One region of the Enterobacter sp. K510 genome, then DNA from elsewhere that is predicted to be linked to it. Evidence: predicted binding sites of a transcription regulator. Region 1 holds the regulator's gene; each other region holds the start of a gene.
The links. The regulator PhoB, encoded in region 1, activates phosphate uptake and scavenging genes when phosphate is short. The targets are predictions, from matches to a motif close to CTGTCATAAAACTGNCNNAT.
Positions count from the first base shown of each region.

Region 2: a site for PhoB is predicted at 1,618-1,637, ahead of rpoH (RNA polymerase sigma factor RpoH). Genes of this name have one in related genera too.
Region 3: a site for PhoB is predicted at 1,487-1,506, ahead of glpT (glycerol-3-phosphate transporter). Genes of this name have one in related genera too.

Region 1 is NZ_JBNRLQ010000003.1:382,031-384,303, forward strand. Features, by position in the region: gene phoR (phosphate regulon sensor histidine kinase PhoR) at 1-716, opposite strand, end outside; gene phoB (phosphate response regulator transcription factor PhoB) at 738-1,427, opposite strand; gene sbcD (exonuclease subunit SbcD) at 1,625-2,273, shown strand, end outside.
Region 2 is NZ_JBNRLQ010000005.1:267,261-269,533, reverse strand. Features, by position in the region: gene ACQUTD_RS11000 (4-aminobutyrate--2-oxoglutarate transaminase) at 1-449, opposite strand, end outside; gene rpoH (RNA polymerase sigma factor RpoH) at 604-1,458, opposite strand; gene ftsX (permease-like cell division protein FtsX) at 1,726-2,273, opposite strand, start outside.
Region 3 is NZ_JBNRLQ010000002.1:14,383-16,655, reverse strand. Features, by position in the region: gene glpT (glycerol-3-phosphate transporter) at 23-1,375, opposite strand; gene glpA (anaerobic glycerol-3-phosphate dehydrogenase subunit A) at 1,638-2,273, shown strand, end outside.

The DNA.
Region 1 (2,273 bases):
CGGGGCGCGCCTTCCAGCGTCTGCTCCTGCATCATCTCCAGATAGCCCTGCAATACCGTCAATGGCGTGCGCAGTTCATGGCTGACGTTGGCGAAGAAGTTACGGCGCGCGCCTTCCAGCTGATGCATCTGCGTGACATCACGCGCCACCATCAGCAGTTGCTGATCGCTGTAGGGCATGACGCGAATTTCCAGATGGCGGCCATTATTCAGCACCAGATTGAGGGGCTTAAGGAATTCCTGACGCTTCAGGTACTGGGTGAATTCGGGATAACGCAGCAGGTTAAGGATGTTCTGGCCGTTATCGTCCGGCCAGCGCAGGCCCAGCAGTTGCTGCGCCAGACCGTTACACCAGAAGATCACGCCTTCTGCGGTGGTAAGCACCACGGCGTCCGGCAGCGACTCCGCGCCGCTGCGGAAGCGTTTGATCAGGCTGCCCAGTTCGCGACGGCGTTTTTTGTTACGCATCTGCATCTGGTGCAGCCCGTATAACAGCGGCTCCCAGCTACCGTGGCCCGGCGGCGGCGTCATGCTTCTGTCCACCCAGAGCCACCAGGAGAGTTGCAGTAAGTTCCAGAAATGCCAGACCAGTAATCCGGTGACGGCCGCCAGCAAAAACCACGGCAGATAACCAAATATGGCGCCGAGCACCAGCGCCGGGATGCAACACAGCACCAGCTCCAGCACCAGCCTTTTCCATGACAGCCGTTCCAGCACGCGTCACACTCCCTTCAGATGTTAGAAACGGGTCGAAAAACGATAACCCGTGCCGCGGACGGTCTGTACCATACGATCGTGGCCGCTATGTTCCAGCGCTTTACGCAGGCGGCGAATATGCACGTCAACCGTGCGATCTTCAACGTAAACGTTGGTGCCCCACACATGGTTCAGCAACTGTTCCCGGCTGTAGACACGCTCCGGATGGGTCATAAAGAAGTGTAATAGCTTAAATTCGGTAGGCCCCATATCGAGGGGATTTTCGCCGGTCATCACGCGGTGGGAAGTGGGATCCAGGCTCAGGCCCTGCATTTCGATCACCTCTTCCACCGCCATCGGCGAGATGCGGCGCATCACGGCTTTAATACGCGCCACCAGCTCTTTTGGCGAGAACGGCTTGGTGATGTAATCATCCGCCCCGGTTTCCAGACCACGTACGCGATCTTCTTCCTCGCCGCGGGCGGTAAGCATCATCACCGGAATATCACGGGTCAGGGCTTCACGCTTCACATGTTTGATAAACTGAATACCGGAACCGCCCGGTAGCATCCAGTCGAGCAAAATGAGATCGGGCCAGGGTTCATTCAACTGGTTCACCGCGCTGTCATAATCTTCCGCTTCGACAGGCTGGAAGCCGTTTTGCTCGAGGACAAAGCATACCATTTCACGAATTGGAGCTTCATCTTCCACGACCAGAATGCGTCTCGCCATAATTTGCCCTGTATTTATTAAGTCGCCAGTATATGTTGCGGTGGCATTATGCGTCAGATTTATGACAGATTTATGAAAATGATGACTGCCTGATGACTCAAGCCATTGTTTTATGACACTCGTGAAAAAACCGATAACTATCTTCACGCCGCTTAACGTTTATAATCGGCTTCACGCTTTTTTGCCATGGGATCGTTATGCGTCTTCTTCACACCTCTGACTGGCACCTGGGTCAAAACTTTTACAGCAAAAGCCGGGCCGCTGAACATGCCGCCTTTCTTGACTGGCTGCTGAAAACCGCGGAAGAACAGCAGGTGGATGTGATTATTGTCGCAGGCGACATTTTTGATACCGGCTCGCCGCCGAGCTACGCCCGCGAACTCTACAACCGCTTTGTGGTGAATTTGCAGCAAACCGGCTGTCACCTGGTGGTGCTGGCGGGTAACCACGATTCCGTCGCCACGCTTAACGAATCCCGCGAAATTCTCGCCTTTTTAAATACCACTGTGGTCGCCACCGCTGGCAGCGCGCCCTTTATGCTCAAACGCCGGGACGGCACGCCGGGCGCGGTGTTCTGCCCGGTGCCGTTTTTACGCCCGCGCGACATCGTGTTAAGCCAGGCCGGGTTATCGGGCAGCCAGAAACAACAGCTTTTGCTGACCAGCATCACAGCGTATTACCAGCAGCAGTATGAAGAAGCCTGTGCCCTGCGCGGGGAGCAGAGGCTGCCGGTTATTGCCAGCGGCCATCTGACCACCGTCGGAGCCAGCAAAAGTGACGCGGTACGTGACATTTATATCGGCACGCTGGACGCTTTCCCGGCACAGAACTTCCCGCCGGTGGATT
Region 2 (2,273 bases), on a different contig from region 1:
TTGCCGGTCAGCGCCATCGTCATATAGGTGCGGCCATGAAAGCCGCCGCCAAAGGTGATAAGGCCGGGCCTGCGGGTGTAAGCGCGGGCGATTTTCACCGCGTTTTCCACCGCTTCCGCGCCGGTCGAGAAGAAGGCGGTTTTGGCAGGCCCTGCGACTGGCACGCGCGCGTTGATTTTTTCCGCCAGCGCGACGTAACTCTCATAGGGCACGATTTGATACGCCGTGTGCGTAAAGGCGTGCAGCTGTTTTTCCACGGCGGCCATCACTTTCGGATGACGATGCCCGGTATTAAGCACGGCAATGCCCGCGGCGAAATCGATCACCTCGTTGCCTTCCACGTCCCACAGCGTGGCGTTTTCGGCTTTATCCGCATAAAAATTACACATCACGCCAATGCCGCGCGGCGTGGCCTGTAAACGTCTTTCATTGAGTTCGTTATTTCTCACCCTGTCCCCCTGAGATGCCATTGTTTATATAATGCGCATCTGTAAGTGTTTGCCAGAGGGTAAAAAATCGCCAGAGCAGGCGTAAAAAAACAAAACCCCCGGACTTTCATCCAGGGGTCTTTGACGTCAAACCACAAAAAACGGTTTGCGGAGATCAGGCTTCGATGGCGATACGCAGTTTTTTCATGGCGTTCTTTTCCAGCTGGCGTACACGCTCAGCGGAAACACCATAGCGGTCGGCCAGTTCCTGCAATGTAGACTTGTTGTCTTCGTCCAGCCAGCGGGCGCGAATGATCGCCTGGCTACGCTCGTCGAGACCCTGCATCGCATCGGTCAGTTTGTTCGCGGCCTGCTCTTCCCAGTTATCGTCTTCAATGCCGTCGGCAAAGTTAGAGGTTTTATCCTGGAGATAGAGTACCGGCGCCATTGGCTGGCTGTCGGATTCATCGTCCGACGACATGTCAAAGGTCATGTCCTGGGCGGCCATACGGGATTCCATCTCACGCACGTCTTTACTGGAAACACCCAGCTCGCGGGCGACCATTTCCACTTCGTCCTGATTAAACCAGCCCAGACGCTGCTTGGTTTTACGCAGGTTAAAGAACAGCTTACGCTGCGCTTTAGTGGTGGCGACCTTCACAATACGCCAGTTACGCAGCACGTATTCGTGAATTTCGGCTTTGATCCAGTGCACGGCAAAAGAGACCAGACGCACACCCACTTCCGGATTGAAGCGGCGCACAGCTTTCATCAGGCCGATATTACCTTCCTGAATCAGGTCTGCCTGCGGAAGGCCATAGCCCGAGTAGTTACGAGCAATATGAACAACAAAGCGCAGGTGCGACAGGATCAGCGTTTTAGCTGCTTCCAGTGAACCCTGGTAATGCAGCTTTTCAGCAAGCTCCCGCTCTTCATCAGCCGTCAACATCGGCCATGCGTTCGCAGCCCGGATATAGGATTCCAGGTTACCAACAGGGGCTAAAGCTAAAGTTTGCATTTCTTTGGTCATTCAAATCCTCTCAATGTACTTCTTACTGGCGGCGGCTTGTCCCCTTCAGGCAACAAACATGCCAGCGCTTATGAGCAGCGAGAATATCATCCACACTTTTATCAGACAGTGATTTTATCCACAAGTTCCATGCAACGTTGTGAATAGATTACGCACAAAATGTGACATTACTATGATAAAGGCTAAGCAGGAGAAAAGAGAGATCAGGGACTCTTTCCCTGCTAACAGACATCCGATGCAGCAGGGAAAGAGTATATCAGAGAATTTTTAGTCGGGGGTAAAGTGACGTAAATGTTGCACCGTTGCCAGCCACGCGGCCAGCCAGCCAATCATTGAGCACACCAGCAGCAGTAATAAACACTCGTCAAATGAGAGGCCGCTTAGCTCAAACTGGGTGCCGAAAATCTTCGCCACTTCCGTCACCGCCGATGACAGCCGCATCACCAGGATCTCCGACAGAATGAGCGACAGGAATGCCCCGCTAAAGCCGAGCAGCGCCCCGCCGTAGAGGAACGGACGCAGGATAAAGCCATCCGTTGCGCCAATCAGTTTCTGCACGTTGATGCTGTCGCGACGGGAGAAAATGCTCAGACGCACGCTGTTACCGATGACGAGGAATACCGCCGCCACCATCAGAATGCCGATCATCACAGACACGCGGCCCACCAGCCCGGTGAGCGCCGCCAGACGCGCAAACCAGCTGTCGTCCATCCGCACTTCATCAATGCCGTTAATGCGGGTGATACGGTCGCGCAGGGTATTCAGCGATTCGGTATTCTGGAAGTCGATTTTCGGCACCACGACCGCCACAGCGG
Region 3 (2,273 bases), on a different contig from region 1:
ACGGAGAGGCATCAGACCAGGGTTAACCGCGTTTACGGGCTATTGCTTCGTGATGCTTTTTCTCACCGATCATCACCACCAGCAACAGCAGCACAGCGATGACGCTACCGCCAATCATCACCATAAAGCCGCCGTCCCAGCCGAAGAAATCGACGGTATAGCCGACAATGGCGCTGGCCGCCACCGAGCCGCCCAGATAACCAAACAGGCCGGTAAAGCCTGCCGCCGTCCCTGCCGCTTTTTTCGGTGCCAGCTCCAGCGCATGCAGACCAATCAGCATCACCGGGCCGTAAATCAGGAAGCCGATGACGATCATGCAGATCATGTCCACCGTCGGGTTGCCCGGCGGGTTCAGCCAGTACACGACGGTGGCGATGGTCACCAGCGTCATAAAGAATACGCCGGTCGCGCCACGGTTGCCCCTGAACACTTTATCCGACATCCAGCCGCACAGCAGCGTGCCCGGAATACCGGCATATTCATACAGGAAGTAAGCCCATGACGACTTATCCAGCGCGAAGTGTTTCACCTCTTTCAGATAGGTCGGCGACCAGTCGAGAATGCCGTAGCGCAGCAAATAGACAAAAACGTTCGCAATGGCGATATACCACAGCAATTTATTCGGCAGCACATACTGCATAAAGATCTGCTTCGCGGTCAGCTCTTCTTCCGTTTTTTCGCTGTAATCATCCGGATAGTCATTCTTATATTCCTCAATAGGCGGTAATCCGCAGGACTGCGGGGTATCGCGCATCAGGGCAAAGGCTATGAACGCCACGACGATAGCCGCGAACGCCGGCATATAAAGCGCGGCTTTCCAGTCGTTAAACCACGCCATACCGAGCAGGAACAGCAAGGGCGGGATGCCGCCGCCGACGTTATGCGCGCAGTTCCACACCGACACGATGCCGCCGCGCTCTTTCTGCGACCACCAGTGCACCATGGTACGTCCGCACGGCGGCCAGCCCATCCCCTGGAACCAGCCGCATAAAAACAGCAGCACAAACATAATGGCAATGCTGGAGGTCGCCCAGGGCACAAAGCCCATAAACAGCATTACGGCGGCGGCCAGGATCAGCCCCGCCGGTAAGAAGACGCGCGGATTCGAGCGATCCGACACCGATCCCATGATGAATTTGGAAAAGCCGTAGGCAATGGAAATCCCTGACAGCGCAAAGCCCAGATCGCCGCGGGAAAAGCCCTGCTCCACCAGGAACGGCATCGCCAGCGCAAAGTTTTTCCGCACCAGGTAATACGCCGCGTAGCCGAAGAAAATGCCCATAAAAATCTGCCAGCGTAAACGCCGGTAATACGGATCGATCTGCTGCTCCGGTAACCGGGGTTGATGCGCGGCAGGTTTAAAGATGCTCAACATAAAGCCTCCGTGGCATGTGTTGTTTTGTAATGAGTGAAAACGAGCGTCACGCCGCCTCAAAAGCGTGCGACGAGTGAAGACTGGACGTTAACGCAGGAAAAGTCGCGTCGAATGTTACAGAAATATGACAAGGCGCTCAATTCACGCAACAAATGTTCTTTTACTTTCGTTTTATGCGCGAATATGCGCGCAATCAAACAAACCACACAAGGAATGTGGCTAAATGCGCAATAAGGGTCATTAAGATAAGAGGGAAGCGAAAATGCGCGACGTGACTGAGTACGACGTCATCATTATCGGCGGCGGCGCAACCGGGGCGGGGATCGCCCGCGACTGTGCGCTGCGCGGGCTGCGTGTGGTGCTGCTGGAACGCCACGACATCGCCACCGGCGCCACCGGGCGCAACCACGGCCTGCTGCACAGCGGCGCGCGCTATGCGGTAACGGATGAAGAATCGGCGCGGGAGTGCATCAGCGAAAACCAGATCCTGCGCCGGGTCGCCCGCCACTGTATTGAACCCACCGGCGGTCTGTTCATTACCCTGCCGGAAGACGATCTGGACTGGCAGCAACAGTTTATCAGCGCCTGTACCCGCGCCGGGATCGCCGCTCATCCCCTGTCAGCGGAAGAAGCGCTGCGCATCGAACCCTGCGTGAATCCCGCGCTCATTGCCGCCGTGCAGGTGCCGGACGGCACCATCGATCCCTTTCGCCTGACCGCCGCCAACATGCTGGACGCCCGCGAACACGGCGCGATTATCTTAACCGGCCATGAAGTGATCGGCCTGCTGCGGGATAAAGATCGGGTGAACGGCGTGCAGATCCGCCATCCCTCAACGCAGGCGGTGCAGTCCCTGTACGCGCCTGTGGTGGTAAACGCCGCCGGGATCTGGGGACAG